Regions from separate parts of the Cobetia sp. 3AK genome, predicted to be linked through region 1. Evidence: predicted binding sites of a transcription regulator. Region 1 holds the regulator's gene; each other region holds the start of a gene.

Region 1 (4,162 bases):
GTTCGAGGGCTGGATCGATTACTGGATGCTCAAGGTGCCCAGCTGGCTGGAATGGCTGAGCTGGTTGATCTGGCCGGTGCTGGTGCTGAGTCTGTTGCTGGCGGTGTTCTTCACCTTCAGCCTGGTGACCAATCTGATCGCGGCGCCGTTCTACGGCATTCTGGCCGAGAAGGTCGAGCATCGACTGGATGGCACCTTGATCGAGGATGAGCGTGGCCTGGTGAAGATCGGGATCGACTCGCTGGGGCGCGAGATGGCCAAACTGGGTTACTTCATTCCCCGCATGATCGCGCTGTTCATTCTCGGCTTCATTCCGGGCCTGAATCTGCTCTCACCGCTGCTGTGGGGGCTGTTCTCGGCCTGGAGCATGGCGATCCAGTATCTGGACTATCCGATGGACAACCATCAGGTCAGCTTCGGTGACATGAAGCAGCGTCTCAAGGCGCGCTGGTGGCCGTCACTGACCTTCGGTGGTGCCGTGTTCGTGCTGACGCTGGTGCCCTTGGCCAACCTGCTGTTCATTCCCGGGGCCGTGGCGGGTGCCGTCCTGATGTGGCAGAGCCACTACCGACAGCTGCCTGCACCGCGCCGCTGAGCCAGGCTTTATCGCGAGCGTTGACGAACGCAGATACCACGACGCCCCGCCGTGACCTCATGCAGAGGGCGCGGCGGGGCGTTCGTGTCAGTGGGGCTGCAACCGTCAGGCAGTCGTCGCGCAGCGGCGTTCCACCGGGAAATGACAACGGAAGCGTGCGCCCTCGCCGGGCAGGCTGTCGATCTCCAGGCGGCCCTGATGGCGGATCAGCACATGCTTGACGATGGCCAGCCCCAGCCCGGTGCCACCAGTGGCGGTGCTGCGTCCCTTGTCGATGCGATAGAAGCGCTCCGTCAGGCGCGGTAGATGCACGGGATCAATGCCGTCACCGTCATCCTCCACCTCGACCATCACGCCCTCGCTGGTGCTCTGGCAGCGCAGCGTGATGTGGCAGTCTTCCGGCGTGTAACGCACCGCATTGAAGACCAGATTCGAGATCGCGCTTCTCAGCTCCTGCTCCTCACCCATCAGGGCCAGTCCGGGCTCGACCTCCACCGTGATGACATGCCGCTCCTTCGAGAGGCCTTCGGCATCTTCCCGGATACGCGTCAGCAGCTGCGCCATGTCGATGCGACGTCCTTCGCCCGACAGCTCGTCGGTCTCCAGGCGCGACAGGGTCAGCAGATCCTCGACGAGGTGCTGCATGCGGTCGGTCTGACTCTGCATCTGTCCCAGGCCACGCTGCCAGCGCGGGGGCAGGTCATCGGCATAGTCGGAATAGGTCTCGAGGTAGCCGGCCAGTACCGTCAGCGGCGTGCGCAGCTCATGGGAGACATTGGCCACGAAATCGCGGCGCATTTCCTCGAGACGGTAGAGACGGGTGACATCGCGCACCATCACCAGGCGCTCGTTGTCACCGAACAGGGTGATGGAGATCTGCAGGGTCAGGTTGTCGGAGAGCGGCGATTGCAGGGTCAGCGGCTCACGATAGGCCAGCCGATTGAAGTAATCGATGAACACGGGGTCACGCAGATAGTTGGTGACGTGCTGGCCGCGGTCGTGACTGGCCTTGAGGCCGATCAACTGCTCGGCAGCGCTGTTCCACCACTCCATGTCGCCGTGATTGTCGAGCATCACCAGGCCATCGCGCATCGCTTCCGAGGATTCCTGGATGCGATTGAGGATGCTGCGCAGTCGCTCCTGTGCCTGACGCTGACCCTTCTGGTAGCGATACAGACGATCGAGCAGATCCCCCCAGACGCCATCGCCGGGCGGCGGCTCTTCATGGGGGTTGGTGATCAGCCAGGTGTAGAGGCTCTTGAGGTGCTTGAGATGGACGAACAGGTACAGCGCCAGCCCCAGCGCCAGGCCCCAGCCCAGCAGGCCGAGCAGTCCGCCGACCAGCCCGAAGCCGCCCGCCAGATAGCCCAGCCGCCATAGCTCGTTCGTCCAGTAGCGCATCCGCGTCTCAGGCCTGGGCGCTGAAGCGATAACCGGTACCGCGGACGGTCTGGATCAAGTGCTGATGCCCCTCGCCCAGCGCCTTGCGCAGACGACGAATGTGCACGTCCACGGTGCGCTCCTCGACATAGACATTGCCGCCCCAGACCTGATCCAGCAGCTGGCTGCGGGTGTAGGCGCGCTCCTGATGGGTCATGAAGAACTGCAGCAGGCGGTATTCGGTGGGGCCGACCTCCAGGGAGTTGCCGTGTGCGGTCACGCGGTGGCTGGCGGGGTCGAGCATCAGACCCTCGACTTCCACCGACTCCTCGACGCCCTTGGGCGTGGTGCGGCGCAGCACGGCCTTGAGGCGTGCCACCAGCTCGCGTGGCGAGAAGGGCTTGGTGATGTAATCGTCCGCCCCGGCCTCGAGCCCCTGGATCTTGTTGTCTTCCTCGCCCTTGGCGGTGAGCAGGATGATCGGCAGCTCCGCCGTGGTCTCGTCACGCTTGAGGCGGCGCGCCAGTTCCAGCCCGCTGGTGCCGGGCATCATCCAGTCCAGCAACAGCAGATCGGGCTTTTCATCGACGACGATGGCGTGGGCGTCCTGGGCATTGTCGGCCTCCAGCACGCGGTAATCCGCCATTTCCAGGGCGACGGCGATCATCTCGCGTATCGAGGATTCGTCGTCGACAATCAGTACGGTCTTGGAGCTCATCGCTAGATCCCATGCAGCAGTCGGCGCACGCGCCAGAATGACAAGTCGATGACGATTACAACCTGCTTATATGACAGTGAGATGACAATCGCCAGCTTGGCAGCTTGCCGCCCGGCTTGCCAGTGAGTCCCTCAACTCTCTCAAGGCGTGAATGTCACGCCTCGCCGCATGAGGAAGATCGCTGGCAGACCGGATGAGGACGCGGGCCCGTTGGCCGGAAAGAGGGATCAAGCAGCTGGCCAGGTCGCCAGCGCGATGCCCGCGAAGATCAGCAGGCCGGACCAGTGGTTGTTGAGAAATGCCTGGAAGCAGGGGCCACGCTCCCGCTCGCGAATCAGGCGCTGCTGCCAGACGAACGTCACGGCCGCCGCGGCCAGCCCCAGCCAGTAGAAGCCGCCCAGCGCCAGGTGCAGGCCGATGCCGATCAACACCGCCAGCATGCCCAGCTGCAGCAGACCGATCATCAGCGTGTCGGCGCGGCCGAACAGCACGGCGGTGGACTTGATGCCGACCTTGAGGTCGTCATTGCGATCGACCATCGCATAGGCGGTGTCGTAGGCCACCGTCCACATCAGATTGGCCGCGAACAGCCACCAGCCATAGGTCGGCACCTCCTCAAGCGTCGCCGCGAAGGCCATCGGAATCGCCCAGCCGAAGGCGGCACCCAGCACCACCTGCGGCAGATGATGAAAGCGCTTCATGAACGGATAGCTGGCCGCCAGCAGCACGGCGACGATCGACAGCAGCACCGTGGTCAGGTTGGTGAAGCACACCAGCACGAAGGCGGCCGCGACCAGCACACCGAACAGGGTCAGCGCCTCGCGCTCCGTGATGCGTCCTGAGGTCAGCGGGCGATCCCGGGTGCGTTCGACATGCTTGTCCCAGTGGCGATCCGCGTAGTCGTTGATCACGCAGCCGGCGGCACGCATCAGATAGACGCCAGCCACGAAGATCAGCAGCATATCGCGGTCCGGTAGCCCATCGGCCGCCAGCCACAGGGCCCAGAGGGTCGGCCACATCAGCAGCCAGGTGCCGATGGGGCGGTCCAGACGAGTCAGGGCGAGGTAATCGGCCAGTTTGGACGGGCGGGAAGCGGATGACGCTGACATCAAGACTCCTGATCGAACGGCAGTGGGGAATCAGAGTTCCAGAGCGTGCTGGAACCGAGGGGTGAAACCTTCCTGGACCAGTACCCGGAAGCGACCGTGCGAGAACATCGAGCGGCGCATCCACAGGCTGGCGGTGCGTGCCAGCGGCTGCGTGCTGGCAAGTCTCAGTGGCGCCCGGCTGACATCGATGGCGCTGCGGGTCAGGTCGGGCTGGCGGAACAGCCAATGGCCCAGCGAGCCTTCGCCGAGCGTCGAAAGACGGTGGCCATGGGCCAGGTCCAGCGCCGCCAGCGAGCGCGCGATCACCCAGGGCTCATCGCCATGACACAGGGCCACTTCGCGCCGCCAGACATGGCGTCG
Region 2 (4,162 bases), on a different contig from region 1:
CCAGCCAGCAGGGCAGGTAGTCGGCCAAGGCGACATCGGCATGACGCGCCGCATTGCGATATTGCGCGGACTCACCGCCGTGGCGGTGGCCGGCGTCATCGATGTTCATGCTGTGCACCAGCAGGAAGTCCGGGTCGTGACGCAGTCTCAGCATCTCGGCATCGCTGAAGACGTGGTCGTCCGGGTAGTGATCCTGCCAGTAGAAGATGCCCGCCTGGATGGCGGATTCGGGATTGTCGAGCAGTCGGTGTCTGGCCGGCACGAAGGGGGCGGCGACGTAGAGTTCGCTGACCCAGTGATAGGCGGCTGCCGCGGTGCGTCGCCCCTGCTGACTGGCGAGATCGAACAGGCTCACGCCACGCGAGCGTCGCACGATGCCATTGTTGACGATGCCGGAGTCGACGGGCAGATCACCGGTCAGCAGGCACTCATAGAGCGGTCGCGACATCGCTGGCAGCTCGCACTCCAGCGACTGGTACTGCCCGCGACCGGCCTCGACCAGGGCACTCAGATAGCCCATGGCATGCCGGCCCACGGCATGGTTGAGGCCATCGAGCACGACAAGAATGACACGCTGGGACATGAAGACTCCGTGAAGCTCAAGACGGCACCGTGTGGACGGTGCCGTCTGTCAGGATGGTGCGCGCTCTATCCGCTCTGGACAGAGGCCGGGGGTCACTGCTGGTGGATCAGTACCTGGGACTGCCACTGACGCGGCAGCTGTCGGGCACTGGCTTCCCAGCCGGCGAAGTCCTGTACCGGGCGGGCATTGGCGTACTGCTCGTTGGGCAGCAGCTTGGCGGCGATGTCTTCCGGCAGGGTCAGGTGCTCGGCGCGGATCGGGCGGGCGTAACCTGCCGCCAGGTTCAGCTGGCCGGCATCTGACAGGATGTACTCACGCGCCAGCTTGGCGGCGTTCGGGTGAGCGGCATGCTTGTTGATGATGGTGGCGTAGCCCGAGGTGACGGAGGCATCCGAGGGGATGACCACCTCGAAGGTGTCGCGGTTGATCTGATCGCGATAGTTGAGCGCGTTGAAGTCCCACAGCAGCGCGACCTCCACCTCGCCCTTCTCCAGGTTGGCGATGCTCGGCTCGGCCAGTGACAGGCGTCCCTGGCGGGCCAGTTCGGCGAACACTTCCAGACCCGGCGTCAGGTCTGACTCGCTGCCGCCATTGGCGAAGGCTGCGGCCAGGATGGCGTTGTTGGCCTGGGAGGCCTTGCCGACCGCGCCGACGGAGACCTTGTAATCGCCATTGGCGAGATCCGCGAAGGAAGCGGGGCGCTGATCTTCACTGACGAGTGTCTTGTTGATCATCAGGGAGATGGTGCCGGTGTAGCCCAGCATCCACTCGCCATCTTCATCCTTGGCCCAGTCGGGAATCTCGTCCCAGGTGGTCGGCTTGTAGGCTTGAGTCACGCCCTGCTTGACCGCGATGGGGCCGAAGGCGAAGCCCACGTCACCGATATCTGCCGTGGCGTTCTCGCCTTCGGCCTTGAACTTGGCGACTTCCTCGGCGGAGCTCATGTCGGTATCGCTGTGCGCGATGGAATACTTCGACTCGAGGTCTGCCCAGGTGTCCTTCCAGTTGGCCCAGCTGTCCGGCATGCCGACGCTGTCGACGCGGCCTTCTGCCTGGGCGGCCTTGAGCAGTGCTTCCGGCACTTCAGCGGCACTGACGGAGGCGCTGCTCAGCAGGGTGGCCATGAGGGCCGAGACCATCAGGCCGGCGGTACGGGGCGAGGTAGCGGTGAACGACTTCAATGACAATCCTCCCAGACGGGGTAATCAACGGATGCGAGAGTGCATTCCTGGCCAGCGAGTCGCCGAGGCGAGCAGGCAGGCGAGATGGGGTCAAAGCTGGTTCTTGTCCTGCGCAGTCTTCCTCGAGACCTGCCACCTCAATTTCTGTGGTCTAGTTCAGTCTCGGGGCTGACATGACTTTACGCAGCGGTTGTGACAGTCGCGTGTCGTCACTATGTCAGTGTCGTGATGTCAGTGTCGTGGCAATGAGCCATCAGCCATCAGCGCTACATGTTTTGACGCAACGCTGCGTGGTGCCGGCTGATTTCCTGACAATTCCCTGCATGACAGCGTGCTCCTGTGCTAGATATCCGCCTCGGATTCTCACGCGCAGCACACAGGAAAGCCTTGCGCTGTCACCGGATCGTCATGCCTGTGTCATGGTGCTCGGCGAGCGTGGGCTGACTCGCCTGGCGACGTCTACACTAGACCACAGCGATCGCGATTCTCGAGCCTTGTCATGATGGACACCTTGGATGACATGCAAGTGACTCGCCAGAAATCGCTCTCTTTCGTTATCTTTCAGGAACTTCGCATGCCTTCATCATCGATCGAGCCCACAGGTGACGATGCAACTTCCCTGACGCGCACGGCGGATTTGCCCGTCACCGGGCTCAAGGGCAGGCTGCTGAACCATCTTGAAGCAGCGCCGCTGCATGCCTCGCAGCGTCTGCCGTCCGAGCGTGAGATGATCGAGCGGTTCGGCACCACACGAGTCACCTTGCGAGATGCCTTGCTGCAGCTGGAAGCGGAAGGGCGAATCTATCGCGAGAACCGCCGCGGCTGGTTCGTCTCGCCGCCGCGCCTCAGGTATGACCTGCTGGCATGTCTGCCTTTTCACGAGATGGTGCAGTCGCAGCAGCGGGTCGCTTCCACCGAGGTGCTGGCCGCTCAGGAAGTTCCCGCTGATGAGGTGATCGCCCAGCGTCTGGGAATTGCACGGGGCGCCGGGGTCTATCGCATCACGCGGGTGCGGCGCATCGATGGCCGGCGGGTGCTGCACGTCTGTCATCACCTGCGACGCGACTGCTTCCCCGGCATTCTCGATTTCGACCTCTCGGCGCATTCGCTGACGACGCTCTACCTTCACCAGTACGCCATTCGCATCCGGCGCGTGAGCTTCGAGCTGGCCTCCAGCGTGTTCGACGCCGAGACGGCCGTCGCCCTGAATGCGGCACCGGGTAGCCCGGCGCAGCGCATCACGCGAATCAACTTCGATCAGAATGGCCGCGCAGTGGACTGCGATGATGAACACTGGCGTCACGATGCCATCGAGTTGACGTTATCCGCCGCACCACAGCGCTAGAGGGCAATCTGGGGACACACGCCACCAGTCTCCGGGACTTTCCTTCAACTCGACGAAAACGCCCGCAAGTCCTCCTCTGACGGGAAGGCTTGCGGGCGTTGTGGTAATGGCGTGCGTGATGTGGCCGTGGGGCATCGTGGGGGCAAGCCCTCAGCGCATCAGCAGCGTGTCATCTATCTCGCGGAAGTGATCAGAGCTGCGCATCAGGGCGAGGGCAGTGAGTGCCTCGACGCCGTAGACACGCGTCGTGACGGCATGGCGCGCTGCGACATGCTCCAGCAGCAGGGCGAAGTCACCATCGCCGGAGGCGAGAATGATCTCGTCGACCTCGGGGGCGGCTTCCATCACGTCGATGGTGATGCCGACATCCCAGTCGCCCTTGGCCGAGCCGTCGCCGCGCTGGATGAAGGGCTTGAGTTTGACCTCAAAGCCTATCTCGCGCAGGCGTTGCTGGAATTGCTGCTGCTTGGGGTCACCACGGTCAATCGCATAGGCGTAGGCATGCGTGATGCTGCCCAGGGATTCCAGTTCGGCCCACAGTCGGCGGTAATCGAATTGCCGGCCAAAGGTGTCGCGGGTGGTGTAATAGATATTCTGGACATCGATGAAGACGGCGAGGCGCGTGGGCGAGTCGGATGTCGGCAAGGACGGTTGGATTGCGGGCGTGGGAGAGTTCGACATTGGCTGTCACAGGGACCGGAAGGCTGAATGATGTGCCTGAAGCAGAGCAGGCAGGTACTGGAGGCGCGTGCGGCGTGGGAGTCGTTCAGGTGTCGCGGGATGACTCAGGCATTGCGCCTGGCTCCGACGATGAGTGCTTGTGCTGCTGACACCATGCAAGGAGAGCGGATCTGTCTTTCTCTGACCTGTCTGCTGTGATCTGTCTACCCTGACCTGTCTGGTGCTATCGGTTGAAAGCAGAGCTGTTGAAAGCAGCGCTGTTCCAGATAGCGCCATCTCGAGAGGAGGGCAGAGACCGGCCGCTGCCAATCATGGCGAGCAGCGGCTGGCGATCTTCTGACAGCTTGCCACGATCAGGCCGAGTCTGGGCCT
Region 3 (4,162 bases), on a different contig from region 1:
GCGAAGATGCCGGTCACTTCACAGCCGTTCGGGCCAACCGCGAAGCGCTTGAGCTGTGCCTGGTTATCGGCACCGATCACGGCAGCATCCCCTTCGGCCTGCTGAAGCGCGGCCGGCACGACCGCCAGTAGCTGGTCATTGGTGGCGTCCGCCACACCGGCGTAGCCGTTGTCCGTCTGGATCCACAGGATACCCTGCTCGTCCTCACGTTCGTCGAAGTAGAGGCCATCCGGACTGGCGAATTCATTCATCTCGGTCAGGCCGGACAGGTTGTCGGCGTCACTGGCCGCCGCGCCGAACACGAAGATCTCCCAATCGAAGGCGGTGTGATCCCCTGCCTCACGCCAGCGGATGATCTGTCCTGCCTCGTTGCCACCGCGCGGGTTGGCGGCATTGGTCGGCGCCGTCTTGTAACCGACTCCCGGCTCCTCGATGGCCTTGCCGTCATTGGTGAAGGCAGCCGCGGTACCCTCTTCGGTGCGCTTGGAGTTGTTGGTCAGTGTCATGTAGACCTCACCGGAAGCCGGGTCGACGGCACCCCACTCCGGGCGGTCCATCGGCGTGGCGCCCATCAGATCCGCCGCGTCCGCGGTATGGATGATGACGCCGGCCAGATCATCGGCCGCCAGGCCCAGCGCAGCGGCAAGCGTCCGGCCATCCCTGGTCACGGCGTCCGGCGTCAGCTTCAGCCACTTGCCAGTACCGTCGGCGGAGAACTGGGCAACATACAACGTGCCCTTGTCCAGATACTTGTCACCGATCGTCAGGCGATTCTTGTCGGCTCCCGGCACGTGCGCATCGGCGGCCTCCCATCTGGCATCGGAGACGAACTTGTAGATGTATTCGTTGCGCGAGTCATGGCCTGAATAGAACACCACCGGCTCGCCTTCGACCAGCTTGCCCGGCCAGCAGCCTTCATGGCGGAAACGTCCCAGCGCGGTGCGCTTGACGGCCTTCTCACCGGTGTAGGGGTCGATCTCGACGATGTAGCCGAAGGTACGTGGCTCATTGCGATAATCCTTGTCGGCACTGTCCGCCGTCGGCGTATTGTCGAAGCGCGCGAATTCGCCATCGACTTCGCTGGCATCTCCCGCGGCGGTTTCCCAGCCGTAGCGGCCACGCTCGGTCTCGATGCCGATGCGATCATCATCGCTCTGACGATCACTGCGCTTGACGAAGTACCCCGGCCAGTTCTCCTCACAGGTCAGGTAGGTGCCCCAGGGGGTATAGCCGTTGGCGCAGTTGTTGTTGGTACCACGCGTGCGCGTGCCATCCGGAGAGAAGGCAGTCTTGACGTAATCACTGCCTGCCACCGGGCCACTCAACACCATCTCGCTGGCGCTGGTATAGCGACGGTTGTAGCCGGAGTTGCTCACCACATCCCACTTGCCGCCGGCATCCTTCTTGACTTCGACGACGGTCACGCCGTGGGCATTGATCTCGGTACGCACTTCATCGGCCGGGCGCTTGCCGGACTCCGCATTGGTCGCGCCGCCCTTGGGCGCCCACAGGGCATCCTGATCGATGTACTCATTGTTCATCACCAGCAGGAAATTGCTGGAGGCGGTGTCTTCGCTCAGCGCGAAGTTGTGCATGCCGTCGTGATGCATGCCGATGCTGTTGAGCTGGGCCTCCGGCGTCATCGCCAGCGATTCACTCCACTGCGGTGCCTTGTCGTTGAGCGGAGTGCCCCACGGTGCCAGGACATGGGCGGTATACCCTGCAGGTACCACGAAGGCATCCGTGCGAGAGCCCTTGATGGACTCGAAGGCCAGCGCCAGCGGTGTCTTCGCCGGAGTCCCTGTGGTCTTGCCGCTGTCGGCATTGGCCGCACCGCTCAGGCCCGCCAGCCCGAAGCCGCCCAGCATGCTGGCAGCCGCCATGCCCAGACCACCCTGCAACACGCGACGACGGGAAAGGTGCTTGTCGATGATGGAAGAGAATGTCTCGTTGTGACTGGCATTCAGTAGGCGATGATCTTCAATTTCCTTGCTCATGCTGCTTCCCCGTAGTCAGGTTGCGGGTTGTTCTTTTCAGGCCTGGCCCCTGTGGGGCCGCCAAGGGCAACAAGAGTGATACGCGAACCAAATGACAGTCGTATGACGCGAACGATACGCCTCATGCAAACGACAGCGCCCGACGGTCGCATGACCATCGGGCGCGGGGAATTCACAAGCGCGAGACCTGCTCCGTCAGCCGTGAGGAAAGAGGGCTTCACCAGCAGGGTGGTGTCTGGGTCAGGCGTCTCGCAGACGCTCTGCCGCCAGACTCAGCAGATGCTCCGTCGTCTCCCACCCGAGACAGGCATCGGTCACGGAAACGCCATGGCGCAGCTGCGAGAGCTTGTCCGCTGCCGGCAATGCCTGCTTGCCCTCGTTGAGATGGCTTTCCAGCATCACGCCGATCAAGGCGTCATCACCGGCCAGACGCTGGGAGAGCACATCCAGCATCACTTCGCTCTGACGACGGTGGTCCTTGCGCGAGTTGGCATGACTGCAGTCGACCATCAGTCGCGGTGTCAGACCGGCCCCTTCCAGCTCTCGCCGGCAGGCGGCCACCGAGTCTGCATCGTAGTTGGGCTGACCATGGCCGCCCCGCAGCACCACATGGGTGTGGGGATTGCCCGCGGTCTCGATCAGCGCCGGGCGCCCGCTGTCATCCATGCCGAAGTGGCGATGCCCGTGAGCTGCCGCACCGATCGCCTGCACGGCGACCTCGACCCCACCATCGGTTCCATTCTTGAAGCCTACGGCGCAGCCAAGGCCGGAGGCCATCTCGCGGTGGATCTGTGACTCGGTGGTGCGTGCCCCGATGGCCGCCCAGCCGAGCAGGTCTTCCAGGTAGGCGGCGGTCAGCGGCTGCAGCAGCTCGGTCGCGACCGGCAGGCCCAGCTGGTTGATCTCGCGCATCAGCTCGCGCGCCTGACGCAGGCCGCTGGCCATGTCATCACTGCCATCCAGATGCGGATCATAGGCCAGCCCCTTCCAGCCCACCGTCGTGCGCGGCTTCTCGACATAGACACGCATCACCAGCTTGAGGCGATCACGGACCTGCGGTTCGATCACCGCAAGGCGCTGGGCGTATTCACGCGCGGCCTTGAGATCATGGATGGAACACGGGCCGACCACCACCAGCAGACGATCATCCTCCCCGGCAAGAATCGCGTTGATCTCAGCGCGGTGCTGGCGAATCTGGCCGGCCAGGTCAGCATCCACCGGCAGCTGCGCGCGCAATTCGCTGGCGCTGGGCAGGGCTTCACGGCTGATGCGTCCGGGAGTGGTCGGTGTCTGGGCGGCATCGAAGCGGGTCACGGGGGTAGTCTCGGCGGTCATGGTGTCGACAGTGGTATCGGCTGTGTGCGGGTCATTCGTCAACACGCGTTCAAGGCTGGCGTTCATGGTCTTCTCTCCTGTGACGAAGCTTCGGCTTCATCACGCAATATTCACTCTGACAGACAGGGACTTCGCGAATCGTCACCCCGATGTTGCTCGCCCTGCCCCGCGGTGACAGCGGAAAGAGGCAGGACGCCGCTAAATCGCCAGCGCCAATAACCATGCACGACCCGAGCGGAAGCGAAAGAGAAGCGGGTAGTCGGGATCGTGGTACGCATGGTCATTCCTCCAGTCATTCATGCTGCAATCATCGTTGGCACGTTAGGGTGGCACGCCTCTCTCGTCATGAGAGATTGCCGGGCCCAAACGCAAGAACCCCCGGTCGTGGCTGCGACCGGGGGTTCTTCAAGGTGGTGGCAGCCCGTACGAGACAGGCACGCCGTAACCTCAGGCGCGCCCCTGTGTAAACCAATACCAATAGCCAGCCGCACACGCAGCCGACGCCAGCTGACCCGAAGGGCAGGCAGCGGCAGTGCGAAGGCGGGAGCTTGAGGATTGATTCATGGGTCGGGCCGGTGTCCAGTGATGACGATGAAGCGTCGATGACTCTATCCTTGCACTACAAAACGTCGCACGCAAGCGTGATCGGGCAACAAACCGTTGCCTGCACGTATAAAGAAGGACTATCAGCCCGGAGTGGCATCAGTATAATCTTTGGTTGTCGAACGACATGATCGGCAACGCGCATTCGTCCAGCGGTGCCTGACACCGCGCCCACAGCTTGGAATGCATGCATGCAGGATTCCCGAAATGATGCACTGATAGAGTAT

What was found. The regulator PhoB, encoded in region 1, activates phosphate uptake and scavenging genes when phosphate is short. The targets are predictions, from matches to a motif close to TGTCATANNNNTGTCANA.
Region 2: the regulator PhoB is predicted to act here: its motif matches at 2,158-2,175, upstream of QD228_RS09715 (UTRA domain-containing protein).
Region 3: the regulator PhoB is predicted to act here: its motif matches at 2,088-2,105, upstream of QD228_RS11725 (PhoX family phosphatase).

Annotation. Positions count from the first base shown of each region.
Region 1 covers NZ_JARWKR010000006.1:90,762-94,923, reverse strand. Annotated here, with positions in the region: gene cysZ (sulfate transporter CysZ) at 1-595, shown strand, start outside; gene phoR (phosphate regulon sensor histidine kinase PhoR) at 701-1,996, opposite strand; gene phoB (phosphate regulon transcriptional regulator PhoB) at 2,004-2,693, opposite strand; gene ubiA (4-hydroxybenzoate octaprenyltransferase) at 2,921-3,802, opposite strand; gene QD228_RS10135 (chorismate lyase) at 3,833-4,162, opposite strand, start outside.
Region 2 covers NZ_JARWKR010000005.1:354,823-358,984, forward strand. Annotated here, with positions in the region: gene QD228_RS09705 (alkaline phosphatase family protein) at 1-583, opposite strand, end outside; gene QD228_RS09710 (extracellular solute-binding protein) at 676-1,764, opposite strand; gene QD228_RS09715 (UTRA domain-containing protein) at 2,339-3,109, shown strand; gene QD228_RS09720 (NYN domain-containing protein) at 3,260-3,754, opposite strand.
Region 3 covers NZ_JARWKR010000007.1:92,010-96,171, reverse strand. Annotated here, with positions in the region: gene QD228_RS11725 (PhoX family phosphatase) at 1-1,997, opposite strand, end outside; gene QD228_RS11720 (3-deoxy-7-phosphoheptulonate synthase) at 2,238-3,398, opposite strand; gene QD228_RS11715 (sigma-70 family RNA polymerase sigma factor) at 4,127-4,162, shown strand, end outside.